Regions from separate parts of the Variovorax sp. P4_B10 genome, predicted to be linked through region 1. Evidence: predicted binding sites of a transcription regulator. Region 1 holds the regulator's gene; each other region holds the start of a gene.
What was found. Region 1 encodes sigma-54, which starts transcription at its own class of promoters, with help from an activator protein. Its sites were predicted from a motif close to TGGCANGNAANCTGCTTT; they were not measured.

Region 2: a site for sigma-54 is predicted at 3,288-3,305, ahead of AC1DXX_RS02325 (pilin). Genes of this name have one in related genera too.
Region 3: a site for sigma-54 is predicted at 1,207-1,224, ahead of AC1DXX_RS10095 (CmpA/NrtA family ABC transporter substrate-binding protein). Genes of this name have one in related genera too.
Region 4: a site for sigma-54 is predicted at 2,275-2,292, ahead of AC1DXX_RS18260 (transglutaminase family protein). Genes of this name have one in related genera too.

What each region holds. Positions count from the first base shown of each region.
Region 1 covers NZ_JBFUHN010000016.1:33,192-38,492, forward strand. The annotation lists gene lptB (LPS export ABC transporter ATP-binding protein) at 1-669, shown strand, start outside; gene rpoN (RNA polymerase factor sigma-54) at 688-2,271, shown strand; gene AC1DXX_RS10350 (phospholipase D family protein) at 2,282-3,880, shown strand; gene AC1DXX_RS10355 (LysE family translocator) at 3,891-4,538, opposite strand; gene AC1DXX_RS10360 (YceI family protein) at 4,552-5,178, opposite strand; gene AC1DXX_RS10365 (YceI family protein) at 5,231-5,301, opposite strand, start outside.
Region 2 covers NZ_JBFUHN010000003.1:469-5,769, reverse strand. The annotation lists gene AC1DXX_RS02345 (PilC/PilY family type IV pilus protein) at 1-873, shown strand, start outside; gene AC1DXX_RS02340 (hypothetical protein) at 999-1,268, opposite strand; gene AC1DXX_RS02335 (pilin glycosylation ligase domain-containing protein) at 1,299-2,081, opposite strand; gene AC1DXX_RS02330 (pilin) at 2,127-2,645, opposite strand; gene AC1DXX_RS02325 (pilin) at 2,722-3,231, opposite strand; gene AC1DXX_RS02320 (3',5'-cyclic-nucleotide phosphodiesterase) at 3,434-4,237, opposite strand; partial or broken gene AC1DXX_RS02315 (adenylate/guanylate cyclase domain-containing protein) at 4,267-5,301, opposite strand, start outside.
Region 3 covers NZ_JBFUHN010000015.1:77,663-82,963, forward strand. The annotation lists gene AC1DXX_RS10090 (nitrate- and nitrite sensing domain-containing protein) at 1-1,078, shown strand, start outside; gene AC1DXX_RS10095 (CmpA/NrtA family ABC transporter substrate-binding protein) at 1,416-2,660, shown strand; gene ntrB (nitrate ABC transporter permease) at 2,674-3,594, shown strand; gene AC1DXX_RS10105 (ABC transporter ATP-binding protein) at 3,650-4,459, shown strand; gene AC1DXX_RS10110 (ANTAR domain-containing response regulator) at 4,485-5,301, opposite strand, start outside.
Region 4 covers NZ_JBFUHN010000037.1:31,225-35,499, reverse strand. The annotation lists gene AC1DXX_RS18260 (transglutaminase family protein) at 1-2,201, opposite strand, end outside; gene AC1DXX_RS18255 (DNA internalization-related competence protein ComEC/Rec2) at 2,343-4,275, shown strand, end outside.

The DNA.
Region 1 (5,301 bases):
GGCGAAGTCGTCGGTTTGCTCGGCCCCAATGGCGCCGGCAAGACCACCTCGTTCTACATGATCGTCGGGCTGGTGCGTGCCGACGCCGGCGAGATCACCATCGACGGCGAGCCCATCGCCCACATGCCGATCCATCGCCGTGCGCGCATGGGCCTGAGCTACCTGCCGCAGGAAGCCTCGATCTTCCGCAAGCTGACGGTCGAAGAGAACGTGCGGGCCGTGCTCGAGCTGCAGCGCGAACCCGACGAAAGCGGCAAGGTGGTGGCGCTTTCCAAGAAGCACATCGAAGAGCGCCTGTCCGAGCTGCTGGCCGACCTGCGGGTCGACCACCTGCGCGACTCGCCCGCGCTCGCGCTCTCGGGCGGCGAACGCCGCCGCGTCGAGATCGCGCGCGCGCTGGCCACCCAGCCGCGCTTCATCCTGCTGGACGAGCCTTTCGCCGGTATCGACCCGATCGCGGTCATCGAGATCCAGCGGATCATCAGTTTCCTGAAGGAGCGCGGCATCGGCGTGCTCATCACCGACCACAACGTGCGTGAAACGCTGGGCATCTGCGATCACGCGTTCATCATCAGCGACGGGCATGTGCTGGCACAAGGCACACCCTCGGAGATCGTCGACAACGCCGAAGTACGCAGGGTGTACCTGGGCGAGCACTTCCGGATGTAAGGGAGGGTCGCGTTCTCCATGAAGCAAGGGCTGTCCCTTCGCGTCTCGCAGCATCTGGCGCTCACGCCACAGCTGCAGCAGTCGATCCGGCTGCTCCAGCTCTCCACGCTCGAACTGAGCCAGGAGGTCGAGCAGATGCTGGACGAGAACCCGTTCCTCGAACGCACCGCGGAAGAAGCGGCGCGCGAGGAATTCGGGCTCGATGCCGTCGACACACCCGTGCCGCGCGAGGAGGCCGGCGAGAGCGAATTCGCCTCGGCGCCGGCCAGCAGCGCGACGACCGCCTCCACCGACACCGCGGCAACCAGCGACGCCGATGGCGCCACTGCCGACACCACCGAGCGCGAGCCCGACTGGGAAGGCGACGGCACCGTCGACATGGCGCCCGACGACAGCGAGTGGGGCAGCGATGCGCCTGCGCGCCAGAACAACCTCGGCGACGACGAACGTGCCGACGCCACCGAGCTCGCGCGCAGCCAGGAATCGCTGCAATCGTTCCTGCACCGCCAGGCGCTCAGCCTGCGCCTGAACGAGAACGACAGCGCCGCGCTGCGCTTCCTGATCGAATCGCTCAACGACGACGGCTACCTCGAAGACTCGCTGCCCGCGCTGGCCTCGGGCCTTGCGGGCGACGACAACGACCAGTTCGACGAACTCGTGCACCACTTCCAGATGGCGCTCGGCCTGCTGCAGAGCCTGGAGCCCGTCGGCGTCGGCGCGCGCGACCTGGGCGAATGCCTCGGCATCCAGCTGCGCGCACTGGCCAGCGAGGACGAGGCCGAGGAGGCAGCGCTGGTCCGCAAGACCGCCATCGCCATCTGCAAGCAGCCGATGGAGCTGCTCGCGCGGCGCGACTTCAAGCGCCTGGCCACCCTGACGCGCACCAACGAAGAGCTGGTGCGCTCGGCGCTGCAGATCATTGCGCGCCTCGAGCCCAAGCCGGGCCGCCGTTTCGTCGACGTCGAGCGCAACATCGTGATTCCCGACGTGATCGTCACCAAGATCGGCCGCGGCACGAACGTGAAGTTCCGCGTCATGCTCAACCCCGAGGTGATGCCGCGCCTGCGCGTGCACGACATCTACGCCGGTGCGCTCAAGTCGCACAAGGGCGAGGGCAGCCAGGCGCTGTCGCAGCGGCTGCAGGAGGCGCGCTGGTTCATCAAGAACATCCAGCAGCGCTTCGATACCATCCTGCGCGTGAGCAATGCGATCGTCGAGCGTCAGAAGAGCTACTTCGTGCACGGCGAGCTCGCGATGCGGCCGCTGGTGCTGCGCGAAATTGCCGACGAGCTGGGCCTGCACGAATCGACCATCTCGCGCGTGACCACGGCCAAGTACATGTCCACACCGTTCGGCACGGTCGAGCTCAAGTACTTCTTCGGCTCGGCGCTCGGCACCGAGACCGGCGGCAATGCGTCGAGCACCGCGGTGCGCGCGCTGATCAAGCAGTTCGTGAGCTCCGAGAGCATCAAGAAACCGCTGTCCGACAGCCAGATTTCCGAGATGCTGAAGGAGCAGGGCATCGAGTGCGCGCGGCGCACCGTGGCCAAGTACCGCGAAGCCCTGCGCATCGCGCCCGCCAACCTGCGCAAGGCACTGTAGAAAGCCGCCGATGATCCGTCGCCTGCTGTCGTGTTGTGGGCACTGGGTCTTCGTCGTGGCGGCATCGTTGCTGTTCGCAGGCTGCGCCACCCTGCCCGACGAAGCGCCACGCCCGCCCACCAAGGCCCTCGCCGTCTCGGCCGACACGGCCCTCGGCAAGATCGCGCTGGCCTCCCAGCCCGACCCCGACCTCAGCGGCTTCCGCCTGATGCCGGGCGGCGACTTCGCCTTCGACACCCGCATCCAGCTCGCGCGCCGCGCCCAGCGCACGCTCGACGTGCAGTACTACCAGATCGAGAACGACGAGACCGGCCGCTACCTGCTGCGCACCCTGCGCGATGCGGCGCAGCGCGGCGTGCGCGTGCGGCTGCTGATGGACGACCTCTACACCTCGGGCGAAGACGAACTGCTGCTCGGGCTGGCCGCCACGCCGAACGTCGAGCTGCGCCTCTTCAATCCGTTTCCGGCCGGGCGCGGCAGCCTGCTGCGGCGCTTCACCGCCTCGCTCTTCGACTTCAGCCGCGTCAACCGGCGCATGCACAACAAGCTCTTCATCGCCGACGGCGCGATGGCGGTGGCGGGTGGCCGCAACATCGGCAACCAGTACTTCAGGCGCAACTCGGGCCAGAACTTCATCGACCTCGACACCTTCGTGACCGGCGCGCTGATCCCGCGCCTGGGCACCCTGTTCGACCAGTACTGGAACAGCGTCCATGTGCGGCCGATCCAGTCGGTGGTGGCGAGCGGCCTGTCGCGCGAGAAGCTGCAGAAGCGCTTCGACGCCGCCACCGGCCCCGACACCACGCCGCCGCCGCCGAAGCCCGCCCCCAACGACCTGCTGGGCTACAGCCCGCTGGTCGAGGACCTCGACACCGGCAAGCTCGGCCTGATCTGGGCCATCGCCGAGGCGTACGCCGATTCGCCCGAGCGCGTGATCGGCAAGACCGCCTCGTACGGCGGCGTGCCGCTGCTCGACGTCGACAGCGTGCGCTACAACGTGGTCGAGCAGATGCGCCGCGCGCGCTCCGAGGTGACCATCGTCTCGCCCTACCTGATCCCGGGCGCCGCGGGGCTCGAGGTGATGCGCGAGATCCGCCGGCGCAACGTGAAGATCAGCGTGGTGACCAACTCGCTCGCCGCCACCGACGAGCCGCTGGTGCACACCGCGTACCGCCGCTACCGGCCCGAGATGCTCACGCTCGGCGCCGACCTCTACGAGCTGAGCACCACGCGCACGCGGCGCAGCGTGCGGCTCGGGTTGTTCGGCACCTCGGTGGGGCGGCTGCATGCCAAGTCGGCGGTGATCGACCGGCGCATCCTCTTCGTCGGCTCGATGAACTTCGATCCGCGCTCCGAGACGCACAACACCGAGATCGGCCTCTTCATCCGCAGCGCCGAGATGGCGCAGCAGACGCTCAAGCTCATCGACGTGCTCAAGCAGCAGGGCGCCTATCGTCTGCGCTTCGCCGAAGGCAGCGCGTCGCGCATCGAGTGGATCAGCGAAGAAGCGGGCAAGACCACGGTGCTCGACGAGGAGCCCGACTCCGGCTTCTGGGACCGCACGATGCTCGAACTGCTGGCGCCGCTGACGCCGGAGAGCCTGCTGTAGACCCGGCCGGTCAGTTGCCGCGCACGGCCGACCAGACCAGCCGCAGGCCCAGCAGGCCCATCACGCCGCCTGCGGCGCGGTCGATCCAGACCTTGTAGCGCAGGTAGGCCGAACGCGGCGCCGCCGAGGACAGCGCCAGCGCGACGATGGCGTACCAGCCCGTCTCGATGCAGAAGATCACGACCGGCACCGCGAGCGCCAGCACCAGCGGCACCTCGCGCGGCAGGAAGGCCGCGAAGATGCTCGCGTAGACCACGGCCGTCTTCGGGTTGCTGACCTGCGTGGCCAGCCCCAGCAGGAAGGTGCGCCCGCCGCGGCCCTGCTGCCCGGGCGATGTGCCGGCTGCATCCTGCGTCATCGTGAGCGGCTGCCGTGCGCCGCGCCAGATGCGGATGCCGAGGTAGATCAGGTACGCGCCACCGAAGCCCTTGATGGCGAGGTAAAGCCCCGGCACCGCGAGAAACGCCGCCTGCAGTCCGGCCAGCGCCGCAATTGCGAAGACGATGCCGCCTGCGCCCATGCCCAACGCCGCGGCCAGCCCGTCGCCGCGCGAAGCCACGGCCGTGCGCGCCACCATGACGAAGCTCGGGCCCGGGCTCATGGCGCCGACGGCCATGGCGCCGGCGATGCCGAGCAGGGAAAGCGTGGTGTCCATCATCGCGTGGCTCCGGCTATTGCTGCACGTTTACCGCTTCGACCTGCACCAGCAGCTTCACCTTGTTCTCGAAGCCGAAGTTCAGGCCCCAGGTGATGCCCCAGTCGCTGCGCTGCACGGTGGTCTCGAAGTCGCCGCCGCACACCTGGCGGTTGATCAGCGGGTTGAGGTAGCAGTTGAAGCGCACGGCCTTCAGCGTCACCGGCTTGGTCTGGCCCATCAGCGTGAGCGTGCCCGGCACGTCGACCACCTTGTCGCCGCTGATGTCGATGCGGTCGGCCACGAAGCGGCCGGTCGGGAATTCGGCGACGTTGAAGAAATCCTTGCTCTGCACATGGCGGTTGAGCAGGTCGACGCCGGTGTTGATGGTGCCGATGTCCATCGTGATGTCGACCTTGCCGCTGGTGCCCGTGCCATCGATCTGCACCGAGCCGTCCTTGGTGCTGAAGCGGCCGCGGTTGGTGGTGGTGCCGTAGTGGCCCATCTCGTACATCACGAAGGTGTGCGTCGGGTCGATCACGTAGCTGGCGTTCTTCGCGGGGCCGCCCGCAGGTTTGGCGGCCACGGGCGGGGTGAATTCCTGGGCCGAGGCCCACGGGACGACCGTGGCCGACAACACCGAGGCAAGGAGGAGCTTCTTCATGGCGGTGGGTGTGTGGAACATGGAAGAGTGCAATGAGAAAAGAGGGTTGGCGTCAAAGCGGCCCGAGGCCCGAGAGCGTGAGCTTGAAGCGCACCTGCACCTCGTTGCCGACCACCGAGGTGT
Region 2 (5,301 bases), on a different contig from region 1:
GGCTACATCTACTTCGTGAACCCGAGAAACGGCGCGCTGCTCGAAAAGGTTCAGACCGGCAATTCTTCTGCGGGGCTGACCCAGGCGACCGCCTACATTGGCGACTTCACCGACGGAACGGCCGATGCGCTTTACGCCGGTGACCTGAACGGCCAACTCTGGCGCTTCGACGTGACGGCCGCCAAGGGCAGCACAGGCCTCTACCCTGCACCGTTGAAGCTTGCAACACTTGCGGATGCAAATGGCAATGCGCAGCCGATCACCACGCAGCCGCTGGTGGAAATCGATCCAAAAACGAAGAAGCGCTACGTCATGTTTGGCACAGGCCAGTTGCTGGATACGGTCGACATCAGCTCGGCCGCGGCGCAGAGCTTCTACGCCCTCGTCGATGGCAATGCGGCAAGCTTTGGCACCGGCGGCACCTATCCGATGACACGGAGCCTTTTGACGGAAATCACGGAGGCCAATCTGAAGGGCACCACGCCGGTGAACTTCGGCACCACCCAAGGCTGGTACCTCGACCTGGGCAAGGACACGACCATTGCCTGGCGCATGGTGCTGAACCCGACTTCGTTCAACGGCGTGGTGCTGTTCTCGAGCCTGCTGACAACGGGCAACGCCTGCAGCCCTTCCGGCCAAAGCCGCATCTATGCGGTGAACTACGGATCGGGCAACTCCGCGCTGCTTCCGGCGGGGACTGCCTATGTCAGCTACAGCAGCGCAATTACCGACATCCAGATCATCAACAACAACGGCAGGATGCAAGGCATTGCCGGTGACGTGGACGGTGGGCTCCACCCCCCGCCTATCGACTTCGGCAAGGGGACGTCGCTGCGGTTGTTGAACTGGCGGGAAGTGCCGGCGATCGATTGAGTGGACGGAGGTTCGGCAGCCCGTGCTTGAGCGGAAACGCGATGCTGAATCGCTCCGCTTCAGCACGGGCTTCTTCATGGAGGCCCAGCGGTTCAGCTCAGGCGAGAAATGCAGGATGCATCCGATCAGTACACGCACCTCTCAGCATTGGCGGGCGTGACTGGCGTCAGCGTGAGCTTGGCGAAGTTCACTTGGGTTGCAGCCAGGAACCCTGCAGTTCGACGAAACGGTTCGCGCTCACGCCAAGGTTTTGCGGTAATCACCAACCAGAGAAACCCGCCGCAAATCAATACGGCGGCGGGAATGCCGAGCTCCACCGCAAGGTGCAAGGGCAAGTTGTGCGCTTTGTCGAGAATTTCGACAAAGCGTGCCTCTGGATAAGGCGTGCTGTGCATGCAATGCGCGAAGCTCAGCTCGCCCCACCCTCAACCGGTCCACGGACGCTCGGCGATCAGGGTGAGCACGTTGCGCCAGAGAATGAGCCGGCTCTGCCCCATGGGCGCGCCTTCGCTCAGGCGCTGCATCATGCCGTCGACACCACACCACTGCCTGCGAGTTGACGCCGCAGCGGCGACCAGCAGAGGCGAAACCATGCCCACCCACAGCAGGCGTCGCTGCACCGACCCGCCGCGATAGCGCGCGTAGAGCCAAAGCGCCGCGATCAGCGCCATGCCGATCAGGCTTGCGAATTGATTGCGTTGCCGCAGGTTGCCGAAGGCCTGGCCGGCGCCGGGTTCGGTGGTCCACGGATGGAGAAGGCCGGCGAGGCCGTAGTACTGGAGCAATCCAAGCACTGCGCTGACGGTTCCTGCCCACAGCAGGCCGTGAGCCAGCGCGGCTTGCATCCGCGCGCGATCCTGCACGAGCGCAGCACCGGCGAAGGCGGCCATGCCGGTTGCGAACACGACTGCGACGGCAGACAGCCTGGGGCCGATTCCGAGACGAGGGCTCTGGAAGACCGCGATGAGCACCGCACCCGCAGCGAGCCACAAGGTTACCGATGGATGCGGCTTGAGATGCTTCGCTCCAGACAAGAGGAGCAAGGCCGCGATGCAGAGCCAAGACACCAGCTGTTGCCAGACGTTGACCGAGGGGCCAGCAACAATCGGAAAGAGAAAAGGCGACGCAATCAGTGCGCTGCAGATCAGGGGAGAAAAGTTTTGCTTGGCAGTGTCGTCAGCGCTGGCATACGTTGCGAAGAAACTCATCTGAGCGATTTTGCCTGCGCCTGTTGGCCCGAGGCGGATCACCCACTAGAGCGGGCATGCTGAAGAAACGTACTTCGCATCGATGTTGGCAGCCTTGCAGCTCCAGGATCCGTTCAGGTCGCGCGCCCATGTAATGGTTCCGGCCGTTGCGCCCTGTAGGGGCGCTCCTGCGAGATTTCCGAATGTCGCCACGATCGTTGAGGAAACGGTAGTGGACAGGGAGACTTGCGGAACACCAGTGCCTGCTGCGGACCAGACTACTGCAGTTGTCGGAGCCGCGTTGCCCGCAGTCACCAGGAGATTCGAACCAGTGGCCTGAGGATCACAATTTCCAACCGTCGCAGGATCTCCAACGTTGGTCTTACCTTCCGACAAGCAGACCTCTACCGCCGGCTTGATGGATCCAGACTCGCCGATCACGCGCTGAACCTGAGACCTGAAGACATAAGTTTGATATTGAGGAATTGCGATCGCCGCGAGTATGCCGATGATTGCAACTACGATCATCAATTCAATCAGCGTGAAACCTAGGGCCCGCTTTTTTGACGGCACACTGGTTGTCATGTTTGATTTACCATCTACTAAGTCAACGTTGGGGAAAAAAAAAGCCGCCCGTAGGCGGCTTCATCAGCAAACCGAATTACAGCGGGCAAGCCGAAGTAACGTACTTGGCGTCAACGCTCTTGGCTTGGCATGTCCAAGTACCGTCCAGAGCACGCGACCAAGTAATAGTGCCAGGGCCAGCCTTCAGCGTAGTCGCAGCGCTATTACCAAACGTAGCCACAATGGTGGATGCAGCTGTGGAGGACAGTACCACCTTCGGAACGTCCGTGCCAGTGGGGAGCGTGGCAATCGTGGGGGCTGCGTTACCACCGCCAGCCTGAAGATTCGAACCGGTTGCCTGGGGATCACAATTGCCGGCGGTGGCAGGGTCGCCAACAGCCGTCTTCCCGTCCAGCAGGCATGTTTCAATTGCCGTTTTCAGCGAACCCGATTCAGAAACGACACGTTGAACTTGCGACTTCGCCACATACGTCTGGTACTGCGGAATCGCGATAGCAGCCAAGATACCAATGATCGCCACAACGATCATCAACTCGATCAGGGTGAAACCCTTTTGCACATTGCGTGCGATGGAACGACGGTTCATTCACTAACTCCAGGTTGGTTTGTAAAGCCCGGGAACCAGCCCGGAGCGCAGTATCTTCTGCAGCATCTGTGCCACCCGGTTTCTCCCCCTGCACTGACTGAAAGCGTCACCTTTGTTCACCTTGGTGTTACACCAAGTGACACAACTTGCTTCAAGATGCTACAGGCGGTGACAAATTTGTCATGTCGCACCGGCGGCAAGCTCAGAAAGTCAGGACCCCATCCGCCTTCAGCCAGCGAATATCCCGCTGCGCCAACCCCGCCACCTGGCGCCCTGCCAGGGTCTCGATCTGGCTCATGATTTCCTCGGTTTCCGCCGGCTTGGTGTGGGTGATGTAGATCGGGTAACGCTTCCCCGGATCGATGTGCGCGAGTTCCTCGGCCAGCACCGCGGGAGAGAGGTGCAGGCTGCGTTCCGCCAGGGCCTGCTCGCGGCTGCTAAAGGCCGTTTCGATGACCAGCATGGCCACGTCGAGCGCGTTGACGCGGTCCCAGAAAGGCGCATTGCGCTCTGTGTCTCCGCTGAAGACCCAGTGAGCGCCCCCTTCGGCGCGGCGCACGGCAAAACCACAGGCCGGCACGGTGTGGACGGCCGGCAGCACTTCGATCAGCTTGGGCGCGCAGCTGCCCAGCTGCAGCGTCTGCCCGACCGCGATGTCGTGGAAGCTCACGAACGGCGCTTCGGGGCTCGGGATGCTCTCGAAATCGGGCCAGATGACGTTGTTGAACACATGGGCGCGCAGGGCCTCGATGGTGGCGCGCAGTGCATGCACGCGCAGCGGTTGCGTCCGGCGGCTGCCCACGGCATCGATCATCAGGGGGAGTGCGGCGATGTGGTCGAGGTGGCTGTGCGTGAGCACGACGTCGTCGATGCGGGCCATCTCGTCGAGCGTGAGGTCTCCGACGCCGGTACCGGCATCGACGAGCAGGTCCGTGTCGACCAGAAACGAGGTGGTGCGGCAGTCTTTGGCGATGGCGCCCGAGCAACCCAGCACACGAACCTGCATTGTGAGAGACCCCTTGTATGTGTCTGTCGTCATTTGGTTTCGAACCGGGTTGCGCCGTCCCAGCTTGGGTCTTGCGGACGCAACGCCATGGAGGCTAATCGCTGGGCATAGAGCTGGTAAAGGACTTTTTTGGCATCCGCGGCGAGCAGGGGCTCCAGCAAGCTCCGGCCCACGGCCCAGTCCTGGCGGCGGTAGGCCTCGAGCACCTGGGCCCACCGCTCGAGCTGCTCTTTTTGCTGCGCCGAAACGGCTGTGTCCGCGCCTGCGGCGAGCGGCGTGAAGACTGCAACGGCCTGCGCCTTGCCTTTGACGAGCACGCTGTCCAGCTCCTGCCAGGCGTAGCCGGGCGCCAGTTCGCGTGTCGTGGCGCTCGCCACGATCTCGACGCCGTAGTGGCCGCTCAGGCCTTCGAGCCGCGATGCCAGATTGACCGCATCGCCGACCACGGTGTAGCTGCGGCGTGCGGCGGAGCCCATGTCGCCGACGCTCATCACGCCGCTGTTGATGCCGATGCCCGCGCTGATCTCGGGGAGACCGCTCGCGCGGTGGGTCCGGTTGAGTTCGCGCACGGCATCGGCCATGTCGAGTGCCGCGCGCACGGCCAGCGCCGCGTGATCGGGCGTGTCGATCGGCGCGCCCCAGAAGGCCATGACGCAATCGCCCATGTACTTGTCGACCGTGCCGCGGTGCGCGCTGATCACGTGGGTGAGCCGGCTGAAAACGGTGTTCAGGAAGGCTTGCAATTCGGCCGGCGCCATCTGCTCGGACAGCCGGGTGAAGTTGCGCATGTCGCAGAACATCACGGTCATCTGCTTGCTCTCGGCGCGCATGCTGTAGCGGTCCGGATGCAGGAGCATCTCGTTGACCAGTTGCGGCGGCACGTAGGTGCCGAAGAGCCGCACCAGCCCGCGCCGCGCACGCGATTCGACGAAGTAGCCCCAGTTCATGTTGAGCACGAAAGCCAGCGCCGCCATGACGAGCGCCGATGCAAGCGGCAACACCAGGCCGTGGCTCACATAGAGCCAGGTGTTGAGGCCCACCAGCACGGCGATCGTCCCCGCGCC
Region 3 (5,301 bases), on a different contig from region 1:
ATGCCTGGCGCTCGAACAGGAAGTGCGCAACGGTTTCGACCAGCTCGAGACCGAGGCCCGCCAGCGCGCCAGCGCCGGCAACAGCGCGCGCCTCTTCAGCCGCATCGCCTGGGTGCTGCCGGGCCTGGACGCCCTGCCCGCGCTGCGCCGCCGCGTCGGCGCGCTCGAGCTCACGCCGGCGCAGTCCACCGCGGCCTTCGCCAAGCTCGTCGCCGGCCTGCTGGCCGTGGTGTTCGAAGCGGCCGACGGCGCCACCGACCCCGAGATCTCGCGGCTGCTGGTCGCGATGTTCAACTTCATGCAGGGCAAGGAGTTCGCGGGGCAGGAGCGGGCCTTCGGGGCCGCCACGCTGGCGCTGGGCCGCAGCAACGACGCGCAGCGCGTGCAGTGGCTGCACCTGATCGAATCGCAGGAGCGCTGCTTCCACGTCTTCACCYATTTCTCGAGCGAAGAGGTGCTGGCGCTCTGGCGCGAGAGCGAGTCCAGCGCCACCATGGCCGAGCTCGAACGCCTGCGCCGCACCGGCACCGCCCCGGCCGCCGCGCCCGACGCGCCTTACAGCCAGCTGAGCCAGAGCTGGTTCGACTGCTGCACGCGCCGCATCGACGCCATGAAGACCGTCGAAGACCGCCTCGCTGCCGACCTGCGCGCCCTGTGCGGCCGCAAGACCGCGCAGGCACGCACCGAACTGGAGGCCTACCAGCAGTTGCTCGGCACGCTGGCACCGCAGTCCGGCGGCGCCATGTTCTTCGACGATGCCGGCACGCAGGCCGTGGCCCCTGCCCCCTACGGCCGCGTCCTGGAGCGCTCGGTGCTCGACATGGTGCAGGAGCAGTCGCAGCGCCTGCAGGCCATGAGCGACGAACTCGAGACCGTGCGGGCCTCGCTCAACGAACGCAAGGTGGTCGAGCGCGCCAAGGGCCTGCTGATGGCGCACCGCCGCCTCAGCGAGGACGAAGCCCACAAGATGCTGCGCCAGACCGCCATGAACCAGAAGCGCCGGCTGGTCGACGTGGCCGAGTCGATGCTGGCCATGGCCGACTACCTGCCGCTGCCCGACGCCCGGCCGCCGCGCTGAGAGCGTTCAAGTTGGTGCAGCGCACAAAAACGTGCTTTCGATGCCTTGCGAGTCTCGGCGGCACTTCGGCCTTCCCACACCGCGTCCTCGAGCTACTTTTTCGATAGCACCAGACCGGACGTAGTCATTGGCACACAGTTTGCTTAAGTGAGTCCACAGGCCCTCGTGGTCTTCAGGCAGGCGGCACCCAACGGCGGGTGTCGTCCACCGAACCGGACAAAGGCGTCCCCATCCCGCAAGGGCTCGTTCGCGAGCAGCCCCTGCGCGGTCGGGACGCCTTTTTTTGTTTTTCGCTTCTGCTTTTTGTTTGTTCATTCTTCAACCGGAGCCCGTCCCCATGACCGACCTGCTGAAAACCCGCCTCAGCCGCCGCCGCGTACTGCAAGCCGCCGCCATCGGCGCCGTGGGCATCGACCCCGCGCTGCGCGCCGCCGTCTGGGCCCAGGGCTCCGACAAGCCCGAGAAGGAAGAAGTGAAGATCGGCTTCATCCCGCTGACCGATTGCGCCAGCGTGGTGATGGCCTCGGTGCTCGGCATCGACAAGAAGTACGGCGTGAAGATCGTCCCCAGCAAGGAAGCCAGTTGGGCCGGCGTGCGCGACAAGCTCTCCAACGGCGACCTGGACATGGCGCACGTGCTCTACGGCCTGGTCTACGGCATGCACCTGGGCCTGAGCGGCCCCAAGAAGGACATGGCCGTGCTCATGACCCTCAACAACAACGGCCAGGCCATCACGCTCTCGAAAAAGCTGGCCGACAAGGGCGCGGTCGATGCCGCGTCGCTCGCCAAGCTCATCGCCACCGAGAAACGCGAATACACCTTCGCACAGACCTTCCCCACCGGCACGCACGCCATGTGGCTCTACTACTGGCTGGCCTCGGCCGGCATCGACCCGTTCAAGGACGTCAAGAACATCACCGTGCCGCCCCCGCAGATGGTGGCCAACATGCGCGTGGGCAACATGGACGGCTACTGCGTGGGCGAGCCCTGGGGCCAGCGCGCGATCATGGACGGCATCGGCATCACCGCCATCACCACCCAGGACATCTGGAAGGACCACCCCGAGAAGGTGCTCGGCTGCACCGCCGAGTTCACGAAGAAGTACCCGAACACCGCGCGCGCCGTGACCGCCGCGATCCTCGAGGCCGGCAAGTGGATCGACGCCGGCCTGCAGAACAAGAACAAGATGGCCGAGACCATCGCCGACAAGAGCTACGTCAACACCAGCGTGGACGCCATCAACCAGCGCATCCTGGGCCGCTACACCAACGGCCTCGGCAAGAGCTGGGACGACCCCAACCACATGAAGTTCTACAACGGCGGCGCCGTGAACTTTCCGTACCTGTCGGACGGCATGTGGTTCCTCACGCAGCACAAGCGCTGGGGCTTGCTGAAGGAGCACCCCGACTACCTGAAGGTGGCCACCGAGATCAACCGCATCGACATCTACAAGCAGGCCGCCGCCGCCACGCAGACGCCCGTGCCCAAGGAGGTGCTGCGCACCAGCAAGCTGTTCGACGGCACGGTCTGGGACGGCAAGGACCCGAAGAAGTACGCCGATTCGTTCAAGCTGCATGTCTGAGGAGCAACACACCATGGTCAGCGCTGTTTTCCACTCCCCGCTCGAAGCGGTCGCGTCGCAGGCCGCGTCGCCTGCCGCGGCCAAATCCGTGGCGCCCGCGCCTGCCGCGGTGACGCCCCCGGCACCCGAGCCCCGCACCCGCACGCCCATCGACATGCGCGCCTTCTGGATGCGCGTGCTGCCCCCGATCGCAGGCTTCGGCCTGCTGGTGCTGATCTGGGAGCTGGTCGCAATGAAGAGCACCACCGGCTTTCCCACGCCGCTGGCCACCTGGCAGCAGGCGCTCACGGTGTTCAGCGATCCGTTCTACAGCAAGGGGCCGAACGACCAGGGCGTGGGCTGGAACGTGCTCTCGTCGCTGCAGCGCGTGGCGCTGGGCTTCGGCCTCGCAGCCGCGGTCGGCATTCCGGCGGGCTTCGCGATCGGGCGCTTCGAGTTCCTTGCGCGCATGTTCAACCCGCTGATCAGCCTGCTGCGCCCGGTGTCGCCGCTGGCCTGGCTGCCCATCGGCCTGCTGGTGTTCAAGGGCGCCAACCCGGCGGCCATCTGGACCATCTTCATCTGCTCGATCTGGCCGATGGTGATCAACACCGCCGTCGGCGTGCAGCGCGTGCCGAGCGACTACATGAACGTGGCCAAGGTGCTGAACCTGAGCGAATGGAAGATCCTCACCAAGATCCTCTTCCCCGCCGTGCTGCCCTACATGCTCACCGGCGTGCGGCTCGCGGTGGGCACCGCCTGGCTGGTGATCGTCGCGGCCGAGATGCTGACCGGCGGCGTCGGCATCGGCTTCTGGGTGTGGGACGAGTGGAACAACCTCAACGTCGCCAACATCATCATCGCGATCTTCGTGATCGGCATCGTCGGCCTGGTGCTGGAGTTCGCGCTCATCAAGCTCGCCACTGCATTCACGTTCGAAGAGGTGAAATCATGAGCCGCACGGCCGCTCCGAAGGCGAATACCGCAGCGCTGCTGCGCGGAGGTTTCCAATGAACGACGATTCGAAGTACATCGAGATCCACGGCGTCGAGCAGCGCTTCAAGACGGCCAAGGGCAGCTTCCTGGCACTGCGCGACATCAACCTCAACGTCGCCAAGGGCGAGTTCATCACGCTCATCGGCCACTCGGGCTGCGGCAAGTCGACGCTGCTGAACCTGATTGCCGGGCTTACGACGCCGACGCAAGGCGTGCTGCTGTGCGCCAACAGGGAGATCAAGGGCCCCGGCCCCGAGCGCGCGGTGGTGTTCCAGAACCACTCGCTGCTGCCCTGGCTCACCTGCTTCGAGAACGTGTACCTCGCGGTCGAGCGCGTGTTCGCAGCCACCGAAAGCAAGGCGCAACTGCGTGCGCGCACCGATGCGGCGCTCGCGCTGGTCGGCCTCACGCCCGCCGCGCAGAAGCGCCCCGGCGAGATCTCCGGCGGCATGAAGCAGCGCGTGGGCATTGCACGCGCGCTGTCGATGGAGCCCAAGGTGCTGCTGATGGACGAGCCCTTCGGTGCCCTCGACGCCCTCACGCGCGCCAAGCTGCAGGACGAGCTGCTGGCCATCGTGCAGAAGACGCACAGCACCGTCGTCATGGTGACCCACGACGTCGACGAGGCGGTGCTGCTGAGCGACCGCATCGTGATGCTCACCAACGGCCCGGCCGCCACCATCGGCGACGTGCTGGCCGTGGACATCGCCCGTCCGCGCAACCGCGTCGAACTGGCCGAAGACCCGGCCTACGTTCACGCCCGCAAGGCCGTCATCGATTTCCTCTACACGCGCCAGGCGCATGTGGAGAAGGTCGCGGCCTGACGCAACAGGCACGGCACAACCGGTGTCAGGACATGATGACCTGCAGGCTGTGCTCGTACCAACCCGTGAGGCGCTCGAAGGTATCGACGAGCGCCTCGCTGGAACGAACCAGCGTTGAGCGGCCCTCGGCGCTGTCGAGCGCCTGCACGCCGCCGACGAGGCGCAGCCATTCGTCGCGCGCGGTCACCAACCCGGTGCGAATCTCGGGTGAACTGAGGGGCGCGCGCTCCAGCTCGAGCAGCGCGGCCTCGAACTCGTTCATGGTCGGCAGCAGCCGGTCGCGCGAGACGCCTGCCGCGAGCGTCGACGCGAGCAACGCATCCTTCGCAAGCCGCTGCGCCCGCATGCGCTGCCGCCCGCAGATGTTGACGATGCGAAGCGCACGGCGCGCGCCCGACGCCTCCAGTGCTTCCGTCAGGGCCTCGGCCGCCTGCAGCAGTGCCTCGCCGCGCGCGTCGATCTCGGCGAGCCCCTGCGGCGCAGGTTTCGCGGCCAACGACGTGGCCAACCCGCTCCATGCCGTCTGCGCCCCGCCCAGCGCCAGCACACCGGCCGCGCCCAGCTCGAGGGTCGCCAGATGATCCAGATTCTGCTGCACCCGCTCGGTCGATTGCGTGCGCAGGACCCGCGCACGCTGCACGTCGATGCCGGCGAGCAGCTGTGCCGCCACCCGCACCAGCCGCTGCGACAGCATGCGCAGTTGCCCGGCGCGGTTGATCGCATCGGCCCACTGCGCGGCCTCGATGACGGAGCGCGACACCTCGCCCAGGCGCAGGTTGGCGTGCATGGCCGCGCCGCGCAGCAGGCCGAAGGCTTCGTCCTCGCCGATGCCCCGTGCGGAC
Region 4 (4,275 bases), on a different contig from region 1:
TCGGGGGTGACGGCCAGCATCTTGAGGCGCGGATCGCGCGGCGGCGGATAGCCTTCCATCACGATGCGCATGCCGAGCTGCTGCGCGGTGGCTTCGACGGCCGCGACGAGGTCGAGGTAGTCCTCGAGGCGGGCGAGCGGCGGCATGAAGACGTAGAGCACGCCCGAGGCGCTGCCCTTTTTCTCGGCCGAAGGGCCGTTGGCGCGGCGCGGGTCGCGCACTTCGACGCACAGCGCGGTGCGCGTGACCCAATGGGCCGATTCGCCGCGCAGGGGCTGGCGGGTGGCAGGCGTCGTGGTTGTGGTGGCTTCGTCGGCGGCTGCTGCGGCTGCAGCAGCAGCGTCGCCGCTCGCGGCATCGCCGGGGCTCTGCATGCGCAGCGCCGAAGGCACCACGGGCGGCGCGCCGAAGGCGTAGGGCACGGCGCCGAGGTCGCCGGTTCCGGATGCGCCGGTGTCCGTGGTGTAGCGCGCGCGGTAGTCGGAAGCGCTCGGCAGGGCGCCGCGCGGCGCGGTCGGGTCGCGTTCGATCAGGTAGGGGTAGTCGCCCTTGCTGGCCCACGGCTGCGAGTCGAGCGGCAGGCGGTAGCCCATGGGCGAGTCGCCCGGGATCAGGTAGAGGCGGTCGTCGCGCAGGAACCAGGGGCCGGTTTTCCAGGCCGGGCCCGCGAGCGCAGGCGCATCGCCGTTCGCGTTGCCGGGCTCGATGGGCAGCATGTAGCCGATCACCGCGTCGAGCTTCTGCGTGAACACGCGGCGCAGGCGCACGCGTTCGAGTTCGTCGTCGAGCTTCGATTCGAAGGGGTCGACGTTCACCGGCAGGCGGCGCTCGCGCCAGAGGTAGTAGTAGATGTCTTCGTAGCCGGGCTGGATGTAGCGCTCGGTCAGGCCGAGCTTGTGGGCCAGCACGGTGGTGAAGCGGCTCGCGTCTTCGCTCGTGTAGTGCGTGGGCACGCGTTCGTCGGCGAAGAGTTCGGGGTTGTGCCAGAGCGTCTGGCCGTCGGCACGCCAGAAGATCGAAAGGGCCCAGCGCGGCAACTGCTCGCCCGGGTACCACTTGCCCTGTCCGAAGTGCAGGAAGCCGCCCTGGCCGTACTCGGCGCGCAGCTTGTGGACCAGTTCGGTGGCGTAGCCGCGCTTCGTGGGGCCGAGCGCATCGGTGTTCCACTCGGGCGCGTCGCGGTCGCTGGTGGCCACGTAGGTGGGCTCGCCGCCCATCGTGAGGCGCACGTCGCCGGCCTTCAGGCGCGCATCGACCGCATCGCCCAGCGCCAGCACTTCGGACCACTGCTCTTCGGTGTAGGGCTTGGTGACGCGCGGCGATTCGTAGATGCGCGTGACCTTCATTTCATGGCCGAACTCGACCTCGGATTCGTCGACGCCGCCCTCGATGGGCGCCGCGCTCGATGGCGTGGGCGTGCAGGCGAGCGGAATATGGCCTTCGCCGGCCATCAGGCCCGAGGTGGCATCGAGGCCGATCCAGCCGGCGCCCGGCAGGAACACTTCGCACCAGGCGTGCAGGTCGGTGAAGTCGACCGTGGTGCCGCTCGGGCCGTCGAGCGACTTCACGTCGGGCGTGAGCTGGATCAGGTAGCCGGAGACGAAACGCGCGGCCAGGCCCATGTGGCGCAGCAGCTGCACCAGCAGCCAGCCCGAGTCGCGGCAGGAGCCGCTGCCGCTGGTGAGCGTTTCTTCCGGCGTCTGCACGCCGGGCTCCATGCGGATCAGGTAGTTGACGTCCTTCTGGACCTGCTGGTTGATGCCGACCAGGAAGTCGATGGTGCGCTGTTCCTTGCGCTCGATCTTGTCGAGGTAGGCCTGCAGCAGCGGGGTCGGCGTTTCGGTGACGAGGTAGGGTGCGAGCTCTTCGGCCTGCGAGGCGGTGTACTTGAACGGAAAGTTCTCGGCCTGCGGCTCGAGGAAGAAGTCGAAGGGGTTGTAGACCGCCATTTCGACCACGAGGTCGACGGTGACCTTGAATTCGCGCGTCTTCTCGGGAAACACGAGCCGTGCCTGGTAGTTGGCGAACGGGTCCTGCATCCAGTTGACGAAGTGCTCGGCCGGTTCGACCCGCAGCGAGTACGAGACCACATTGCTGCGGCAATGCGGCGCGGGCCGCAAGCGCACGACCTGCGGGCCCAGCTGCACCAGGCGGTCGTATTTGTAGTGGGTGACGTGGTGGAGAGCGGCGTGAATGGACATGCGTTTTTATGTGCAGTACTGCGAGATTGCATCGAAAAGATGTCTCTTGTGAGACGCATACTAGCCCAGATGCCAAGCAATTAACGCGCCATCGAGCGCGAGTCCGGGGAGGGTTTGCATCATGTGTTGTGGAGTTGTTCAGTGACGCCGTCACGGGCGTCGGGCTCGGCTGCGGCCGGGCCGTGGGCTTTTGCTGCGCTGGGCGGATCGCTGCTCGGCGCGGCGTTGCAATTGCATCAGCCTGCGTTGTGGGAGGCCGGTGCCTACGCGGCCTTGCTGTTTGCGGGCGTGGCGGGGCTGTGGTGGCGGCGGACGTCCGGGCGGCTGCTGCTGGCCGCGGCGCTGGTCTGCGGCGCAATGGCCGGTGCCGGGCTGGCGGGCTGGCGTGCCGTGGCCTATGCGAGCGGCGCGCTGGCGCCTGCGCTCGAAGGGCGCGACCTGCAGGTGATCGGCGTGGTGCCGCAGATGCCGCAGCGCAACGAGGCTGGAACGCGGTTTCATCTCGATGTCGAGTCGGCCCGATGGGCCGACGCGCGGGACGAGGTGCCGCCGGCCGTTCCGTCGCGCATCGCGCTGGGCTGGTATGGCGAGAACACCGGCCTGTGGGGGCGCGCTCCCGAGGGGCGGGCACCTTCTCCCAGCGTCGTCGGCGCATTGCATGCGGGCGAACGATGGCGCATGACGGTGCGGCTCAGGGCGCCCCATGGCAATCTCAATCCGCACGGTTTCGACAGCGAGCTGTGGCTGTGGGAGCAGGGCGTGCATGCCAGCGGCTATGTGCGCACGGGCGTGCGCGATGCGGCGCCCCAGCACCTGGCTGCCACCTGGCGGCACCCCATCGAGCGCGTGCGGGAGGCGGTGCGCGACGCGGTGTTCGAGCGCGTACTTGACCGGCGGCAGGCGGGCGTGATCGCTGCGCTGCTCACGGGCGACCAGGGCGCCATCGACCGCGCCGACTGGGACGTGTTCCGGGCCACCGGCGTCGCGCACCTCATGTCGATCTCGGGGCTGCACATCACCATGTTCGCCTGGCTCGCCGCGCATGCCGTCGGCGCACTGTGGCGATGCAGCAGCCGGTTGATGCTGCGCCTGCCGGCGCAACAGGCTGCGCTGGCGGGCGGTGTGCTGCTCGCGACGCTCTATGCACTCTTCAGCGGCTGGGGCGTGCCCTCGCAGCGCACGGTCTGGATGCTCGCGACGGTGGCGCTGCTGCGCCTGACCGGGCGGCGCTGGCCGTGGCCGCATGTCTGGCTGCTGACGGCCGCCGTGGTGGTGGCGATCGACCCCTGGGCCCTGATGCAGGCTGGCTTCTGGCTCAGCTTTGTCGCGGTGGGCGTGCTCTTTGCCACCGATTCGACAGGGCCGGCCGGGAGGAAAAAGGGCGCTGCAACCCGGTTGCTCCTGTTCTTTCGCGAGCAATGGGTGATCACGCTGGCACTCACGCCGCTCAGCCTGCTGCTGTTCCAGCAGGTGTCGCTGGTCGGCCTGATCGCCAACGCGATCGCGATTCCATGGGTCACCCTGGTGGTCACGCCGCTGGTCATGCTGGGGGCGGTCGTGGCGCCGATGTGGGACGTCGCGGCCTGGGCCGTGCAGGCGCTTGCCGTGCTGCTGCAATGGTTCGCCGGGTTGCCTTTCGCCACGCTGTCGATGGCTGCGCCGCCCTGGTGGATGGCAGCCTGCGGCGTGGCTGGCGGGGCGCTGCTCGCCATGCCGCTGCCATGGACCGTGCGCGCGCTCGGGCTGCCGCTGTTGCTGCCGGTGCTGTTGTGGCAGATGCCGCGGCCGGCAGCCGGTGAGTTCGAACTGCTCGCAGCCGACATCGGGCAAGGCAACGCGGTGCTGGTGCGGACGGCGACGCACAGCCTGCTCTACGACGCGGGGCCGCGCTACAGCCTCGAAAGCGATGCCGGCCACCGCGTGCTCGTCCCGCTGCTGCGAGCCTTCGACGAGCGGCTCGACATGCTGATGCTGAGCCACCGGGACATCGACCACACCGGCGGCGCTCCCGCGGTGCTTGCGATGCAGCCGCAGGCCGCGCTGCTCAGCTCGATCGAGGCCGAGCATCCGCTGC